Linked DNA regions of Natranaerobius thermophilus JW/NM-WN-LF. The protein of the gene in region 2 interacts with the protein of the main gene of each other region in a pairwise test. Links are inferred from orthologs where the notes say so. Each region holds a gene or a part of one and is shown on either strand. Other genes may lie near its edges.

Region 1 (3,897 bases), 740 kb from region 2 along the record:
AATTCAAAGATTATACACCTTAGAAGATAAGTTTATCTGTACTATATATAGTGAAGATAAAGAGAAAATAGATGAGCTTCTTCAGAGAAAGGTGAGTAAAAGCGGTGTGTAAGAGCTCAAAAGCTAGTTTGTCGATAAACGTTAGTTGTCAAATTTGACAACTATTTTTTTTAAATATATACTTTGATTGTCAAAGTTTGATTATCAAAGTATTCGATAATCAAAATATAATTTTCTGATACTTATGGTGTCCGGGGAGGGAAATCTGATGAGTGAGGATGTTTTAAATGAACTACTGGTGGATACTTTTAATGACATTCTTGCCATACAACAGCGGGCTTTACAGTCTAGGGGACTCAAAGATTTATCCATTTCAGAAGTCCATACCATTGAGAAAATTGGAAAATACTCGAGACGTACCATGTCGGAAGTTGCCAATGAGCTAGGGATCACTATCGGTACCTTGAGTACAGCCATAAATCATTTAGTAAAAAAAGGATATGTAGAAAGAGTTAGATCTGAAGAAGACAGAAGAATAGTTTATATTAAACTTACCCAAAAAGGAATGAAGGCTAACCGAATTCATGAGATATTTCATAATGAGATGATTGAAGAAGCTATTTCTGAACTAGAGGAAGGAGAAAAAGAAGCCTTAATTAAATCCATGGGCAAATTAAATGCTTTTTTTAAAAATCAACAAAAACTAATAAATCAAGAAAATGCAGATGGGAGTGACAATTAATGGATTATAAAGAGATTAAGGAATTAATGAAAGAAATGAATAATTCTGATCTTACTAAACTGAAAATAGCAGAAAATAATGTTTTAATAGAAATGGAAAAACAGAGTAATGAAGTGAGTGTAAAAACCGATAAAAATAATCATGTTTCCATTTCTAAAGAAGAGGTAGAACCCGAGAGCAACCCACAAGAGCTACAGGGGGATACAGACAAGCCAGAGAGAGAGGAAAATCAATCAAAGGATACTAAAGATCAGTATGAGGAAATAGATCATGATAAAGATAAACAGCTAGAAATAGTGACAGCACCTATAGTAGGGACTTTTTATTCAGCACCTGGCCCTGATAAGGAAGATTATGTAAAAATAGGCAGCAAGGTGGAGGCTGGTGATGTTCTCTGCATTGTGGAAGCTATGAAAATAATGAATGAAATAGAAAATGAAGTAAGTGGTGAAGTGATAGATATCCTGTGTGAGAACGGTGATACGGTAGAATACGGCCAGGAACTCTTTAAAATTAAAACAAGTCAATAACAACCTGATAACAAGCCAATAATGTAATAAAGGATGATGAATATGTTTAATAAAATTTTGGTGGCTAATAGAGGTGAAATTGCTGTTAGAATAATCAGAGCTTGTAGAGAAATGGGGATTGAAACAGTAGCTGTTTATTCTACTGTAGATGAAGAAGCTCTACACGTCCAAATGGCAGATGAATCCGTTTGTATCGGCACGGCAACCGATAACTGCTATACGAATATTAGCAGGATATTGACTGCTGCGGAAATCACTGATGCTGAAGCCATCCATCCTGGATTTGGGTTTTTATCAGAAAACAGTCGTTTTGCCGATGTCTGTAGAAAATGTAATATTACATTTATTGGTCCCAGGCCAGAGGTGATTGAGAACATGGGAAACAAGTCCAATGCCAGGAAGTTAATGGCAAATGCTGATGTTCCAGTGGTCCCAGGTTCTAAGAAACCTTTAACAGATGAGCAAGATGCTGTACAGATGGCTGACGAACTTGGATATCCGGTGATGATTAAAGCATCAGCCGGTGGTGGTGGCAGAGGTATACGAATTATCAGAAGCCAAGCCGAACTGTTAAATGCTCTTGGTACAGCCAAACAAGAAGCCGCTACTTTTTTCGGTGATGACACAATGTATATGGAAAAGTATTTAGAAAAGCCAAGACACGTGGAAATACAAATACTTGCTGATAAATACGGGAATGTACTGCACCTAGGGGAAAGAGATTGCTCTATCCAGAGAAGGAATCAAAAAGTTTTAGAAGAAGCCCCATGTCCAGTGATGACTGAGGAACTCAGAGAAAAAATGGGACAAGCTGCAGTCAGGGCAGCTAAATATGTGGGATATCAAAATGCGGGAACAATTGAATTTTTATTAGACAAACACAACAATTTCTATTTTATGGAAATGAATACCAGGATTCAAGTTGAACACCCGGTTACAGAACAAATAGTGGGACTGGATTTGATAAAGGAGCAAATAAAAATTGCTGCAGGACAAAGGCTCGAAAAAACTCAAGAGGAGATAAATTTAAACGGACATTCCATCGAATGTAGAATCAATGCCGAGGATCCGCAAAAAAATTTCATGCCATGTCCGGGTAAGGTAAACGGGCTATTTATACCTAGTGGTTTAGGAGTAAGAGTTGATTCTTTGTTGTATGATGGCTATGAGATACCATCAACCTACGATTCAATGATAGCAAAACTGATAGTCCATGGCAAAGATAGGGAAGAAGCAATTAATAAAATGAAGAGAGCCTTAGGAGAATTTGTGATACTTGGTGTTAAAAATAATGTTGAATTCCACTTAAATATCTTAAATAATGATGATTTTGTGAAAGGCATTTATGATACTAATTTCATAAATGACAAAATCTTTTAATCTAAAGAACAAGGGGATGGTCAAGTGTTTAAAGGACTATTTAAAAAAACAAAGTATATTTCCCTAAATCCCGAAAGAAAAACTGAATTAAGGTCTGATCAAAATGATAATAAGTCCAATAAGCCACATATTCCCGATGGATTGTGGGAAAAATGTGATAGCTGTAAGTCAATCATTTATGCTGAAGACCTAAAAAAGAATTATCATATATGTCATGAATGTGGCCATCACTTTAGGATTGGTGCCCAGGAGCGAATTAACCAAATAATTGATGAAGATACCTGGGTGGAGTTAGATCAAAATATCATCTCTGAAAATCCTTTAGAATTTGAAGGCTACAGTGAAAAAGTTGACAAGCTACAGAAAAAAACGGAATTGAAAGAAGCTATTCTAACCGGCTTAGGAAAAATTAATGGTCAGCAAGCAGTGATCGGTGCTATGGATAGTAGGTTTTTAATGGGGAGTATGGGCTCTGTTGTCGGTGAAAAAGTTACTAGGGCTATAGAGACTGGAATTGACGAAAACTTACCTGTTATTATGTTTACAGCATCAGGTGGGGCAAGAATGCAGGAAGGTATCTATTCATTGATGCAAATGGCAAAAACCAGTGCAGCAATTTCTAAACTTAAAGACAAGGGACTACCGTACATAGTAGTCCTTACGGACCCCACTACTGGTGGTGTTACTGCTAGTTTTGCTATGTTGGGTGATATAATTTTAGCAGAGCCCAATGCTTTAATAGGGTTTGCCGGCAAAAGAGTTATAGAGCAAACTATTAAGCAAAAGCTACCTAAAGAATTTCAGAGAGCTGAATTTTTGTTAAAACACGGATTTGTAGACAAAGTGATAAATCGTAAAGAGATGAGAAATAAACTTAGTCACATTTTAAAGTTACACAAGACTAAACAACCTTCTAGAATGTTAGATGGAAATGACTGTTCTTACTATTCCTCTAAAGATGCAAGTAAGAAGGCAAGTGCAAAAAGTGTAGAGGAAATAAGGCAACAAGGTAAAAAGTTAACACCCTATGATAAAGTTAAGTTGGTGAGAAGTAAAGAGAGGCCAACATCTTTAGACTATATAGATAATATATTTGAAGGCTTTATAGAATTTCACGGAGACAGATATTTCGCCGATGATACCAGTATAGTTGGAGGATTGGCCTTCTTAAATGGTTTACCAGTAACCGTTATAGGACAGCAAAAGGGAAGAGATTTACAAGAAAATATTTATAGGAATTTTGGC
Region 2 (3,973 bases):
ATGAGGACGAGGTCGACGAAAATTAGTTACAATTTGTTTCAACTTCTTTCAAACATTAAAAATGGATAAGGGGGAAAAGGATGAAAATGAAGAATCTAGCGATAACTTTAGTTATCCTAAGTATGATGTTGGTTGGTGTAGGTTGTGGTCAAGATGGGGAGGTTCAGCAAGACGGAGATGCTGTTATTGCCGTAGGTTCCAAGGAGTTCACAGAGCAATTGATACTAGGTCAGCTCACTATTCAACTATTGGAAGAAGAAGGTTATGATGTGATTGACAATACAGGTTTATCTGGTACTGCAATATTGAGAGATGCTTTTTTAGATGGTGAAGTTGATGTGAAATGGGAATACACGGGAACAGCTTTAATTTCTCACCTGGGTCACGATGAGGCTATCACAGACAGTGAAGAGTGCTATGAAGCTGTTAAAGAAGAAGATCTGGAAGAGAACGGAGTCGTTTGGCTTGATTATGCGGGACTTGATAATACTTATACATTAATTATGAGAGAAGATTATGCTGAAGAAGCCGGTATCCAATCTATGAGCGATTTAGCTGAAGCTGTTAATGAAGGAGAAACCCCACCCACTGGAGGAGAATGGGTTTTAGCTAGTAATGAGGAATATGCCACTCGAGATGATGGCATGGAAGGAGTCGAAGAAACATACGGATTTGAATTTGAAGATGTGGATATCATGGAACCGGGCATTATCTACGGAGTTGTACGAGATGGGGAAGCACCTGTTGGTATGGGTTTTATGACTGATGGCAGGATCGATGGATATGATTTGATAACCTTAGAAGACGATAAAGGCTTTCATCCGGCTTATAATGCGGCACCTAATGTAAGAGAAGAAGTCTTGGATGAACATCCGGAGTTAGAAGATATTTTAGCAAAATTGACTGAACGTCTTGATAATGAAACAATGCAACAATTAAATGCTAAGGTTGATATTGATGGCTATCAACCAGAGGAAGCAGCCGAAGAATATTTAGTTGAAGAGGGTTTGATTTCCGAATAATGAATTTTTAAATTAAGCGCTGTTAAATTTATTTGTTGATACTGTAAAACTTACATGGAACTTTAATACAACTCTAAAAAGTGTATTAAAAGATTAGGGCTATTCCTAAGTGGAATAGCCCTTTACATTTTGATGTAAATAGAGTAAAATAAAAAAACAAATGAATGAATATCTGATACCTTCAGGGCAGGGTGAGATTCCCGACCGGCGGTAGAGCCCGCGAGCCTCTTGATGTTAAGAGGTTGATTCGGTGAAATTCCGAAGCCGACAGTAAAAGTCTGGATGGGAGAAGGTTTAAGATTGGAAACTGCTGATTAGCATCTTAGTACGATCAGTAACCGATCTTCCCTGGGGGTACAGGGAAGATTTTTTATTTTATAAGAAAGGGTGCGATAAATGGATAACTGGATAAAAAAGGACCGCCAGTACATGGATCGGGCGCTGGATTTAGCTTGGAAAGGTTGGGGGAAAACTAATCCTAATCCCCTAGTAGGTGCAGTACTAGTAAAGAACGATGATATAGTTGCCCAAGGTTATCATGGTAGATTAGGAGGGCCTCACGCAGAAGCTGTTGCTTTAGAAAAAGCCGGTAGAGAAGCTTCGGGAACGACAATGTATGTTACCCTTGAACCTTGTTGTCATTACGGGAAAACACCTCCATGCACAGATAAAATTATTGAAGCTGGTGTTAAAAGGGTTGTAATTGCTTCTCTAGATCCACACGAAAAAATGGCAGGAAAAGGTGTTAAAAAATTAAGGCAAGCAGGAATTAAAGTAGAAGTTGGACTAAAAAAAGCTGAAGCTGAGAAGCAAAATGAAATATTCAGAAAATATATAGTAACAGGTTTGCCTTATATGATTGGCAAATGGGGGATGAGTTTAGATGGAAAGATTGCTACTCATACCGGTGATTCTCGTTGGATTACATCGGAAAAAGCCAGATTTGACACTCATCGACTTAGGGCGAGAGTAGCGGCTATTATGGTGGGAATCGGAACTGTAAAAGCTGATGACCCTCTCCTAACATGTAGGCATCCTAATTACCCTGGACAGCACCCAGTAAGAATCGTTGTAGATTCTCATCTCAGATTATCTTTACAAAGCAAAGTATTAGAAAAAATTTCTGAGACTCCAACTATTATAGCTACCTCAGAAGAAATCAAGCACAAATCAAAAGAAATGGAAATTGCTAAACAGATTGAAAATTTAGGAGGAGAAGTACTTTACTTGCCCCAAACTTCTACAGGAAAAGTGGATATATTTGAACTGGTGAAACTTTTGGGTCAAAGAGGGCTAGATAGCGTGCTTGTTGAAGGTGGAGAAACTCTTCATGGATCTTTAATAGAAGCTAATTACTATGATAAGTATATTGTTTATCTCGGGAACTTGGTAATTGGAGGTACTAACTCACCTACACCGGTTGGTGGAAAAGGTTTTCAAGCGCTAAAAGACAGCGTGATGTTAAATAATATGGAATATGAATATTTTGGTGATTCTATCAGGATTGAAGCGTATCCATTTCTAGAAAACCAAAGATGAAAGTAGGTGGTAACTTGTTTACCGGCATTGTAGAAGAAGTTGGAAAAGTATTGTCTGTTAATCAAGGCCCAAATTCTATTAGTTTGAATATTCAAGCTGAAAAAATAATGGATGATATTAAATTAGGTGATAGTATTTCCACAAATGGTGTATGTTTAACTGTTTCTAAAGTAGGAACAAATAACTTTGTGGCTGATGTTATGCCCGAAACTCTGCGTAGAAGCAATCTAAGATACCTTACAACTAATAGTTGGGTTAATTTAGAGCGAGCACTTAGACTCAGTGATCGCTTAGGTGGTCATTTTGTATCAGGTCATGTTGACGGTGTAGCGAAAGTGATCTCTAGAAAACACGAAGGAAATGCTGAAATTTTTAACTTTCAAGTTGTTGAAGAAAATGAACGAAATATCCAAAAGTATCTCGTAGAAAAAGGGTCTATAGCGGTGGATGGAATTAGCTTAACCATAGTGGCCTGTGAAGGTGATGGCTTTTCTGTAAGTATAGTTCCGCACTCTAAAGAAAATACAATCTTAGAGACAAGACAAGTGGGTAATTATGTAAATATTGAAGTAGATATTATTGGAAAGTATGTAGAAAAATTACTGTTTCAGGAAAAACAAGATAATGGCTCTGCCAGCACAACTGGTACTTCTGATAAAAAAGCCAAAATTGATTCCAAGATTGATATTAATCGCTTAAGAGAGCTTGGTTATTAACAGTTCCACTATCAAACTCAAGAGGCAATTGAGTTCTAGAATAATTAATTAACCTTGATACAAGAGGGGTGAATATAAATGACTTTAAGTACCATTAAAGAAGCACTGGAAGATTTAAAAAATGGAAAAATGGTCATCGTAGTTGATGATGAGGATAGAGAAAACGAAGGTGACTTGGTAATTCCCGCAGAAAAAGCAACTCCCCAGGCAGTTAACTTTATGGCTAAGTACGGAAGAGGCCTTATCTGTATGCCGATGAAGGAGGAAAGGTTACAGGAGCTCGACATTCCTTTGATGGTAAATGACAACACCGATGAAATGGGAACGGCTTTCACAGTATCGGTAGATTATAAAGATTGTCATACAGGCATATCTGCCTACGAAAGGGCAATGACAGTTACTAAATTAATAAAAGAAGACAGCAAACCAGAGGATTTTAATAGGCCTGGGCATATATTTCCTCTTGCGGCTCGTCAGGGTGGTGTTCTAAAGAGGGCCGGCCATACAGAGGCTGCTATTGACTTGGCTTATTTAGCAGGTTGTTACCCCGCTGGTGTTATATGTGAAATAATGTCTGATGATGGAACTATGGCCAGGTTACCTGAATTAGAACAATTTGCTAGAGAGCACGACCTTAAAATTATATCAATTGCCGACTTAATTTCTTACAGGAGAAACTCAGAACAGCTTATCGAA

Evidence for each region. Proteins that work in one complex are often made in the same cells at the same time.
Region 1: the proteins of ribD (region 2) and NTHER_RS04345 interact in binary tests that used the Escherichia coli proteins (3 or more experiments, as listed by UniProt). The link is inferred for Natranaerobius thermophilus JW/NM-WN-LF from one-to-one orthologs.

The regions. Positions count from the first base shown.
Region 1 is NC_010718.1:888,818-892,714, forward strand. What follows is about bases 589-3,483. They hold NTHER_RS04345 (acetyl-CoA carboxylase biotin carboxylase subunit), read left to right. Parts: upstream 589-1,314; coding sequence 1,315-2,652; downstream 2,653-3,483. Other genes in these bases: NTHER_RS04335 (MarR family winged helix-turn-helix transcriptional regulator), read left to right, coding at 589-742; accB (acetyl-CoA carboxylase biotin carboxyl carrier protein), read left to right, coding at 742-1,272; NTHER_RS04350 (acetyl-CoA carboxylase carboxyltransferase subunit alpha), read left to right, coding at 2,677-3,483. Outside these bases: NTHER_RS04330 (hypothetical protein), read left to right, coding at 1-112; more of NTHER_RS04335, read left to right, coding at 269-588; more of NTHER_RS04350, read left to right, coding at 3,484-3,897. UniProt on the Escherichia coli protein: This protein is a component of the acetyl coenzyme A carboxylase complex; first, biotin carboxylase catalyzes the carboxylation of the carrier protein and then the transcarboxylase transfers the carboxyl group to form malonyl-CoA.
Region 2 is NC_010718.1:144,148-148,120, forward strand. The notes cover bases 519-3,489. They hold ribD (bifunctional diaminohydroxyphosphoribosylaminopyrimidine deaminase/5-amino-6-(5-phosphoribosylamino)uracil reductase RibD), read left to right. Parts: upstream 519-1,418; coding sequence 1,419-2,561; downstream 2,562-3,489. Other genes in these bases: NTHER_RS00695 (glycine betaine ABC transporter substrate-binding protein), read left to right, coding at 519-1,022; ribE (riboflavin synthase), read left to right, coding at 2,558-3,277; NTHER_RS00710 (bifunctional 3,4-dihydroxy-2-butanone-4-phosphate synthase/GTP cyclohydrolase II), read left to right, coding at 3,356-3,489. Also shown: NTHER_RS00690 (ABC transporter permease), read left to right, coding at 1-26; more of NTHER_RS00695, read left to right, coding at 81-518; more of NTHER_RS00710, read left to right, coding at 3,490-3,973. UniProt on the Escherichia coli protein: Converts 2,5-diamino-6-(ribosylamino)-4(3h)-pyrimidinone 5'-phosphate into 5-amino-6-(ribosylamino)-2,4(1h,3h)-pyrimidinedione 5'-phosphate.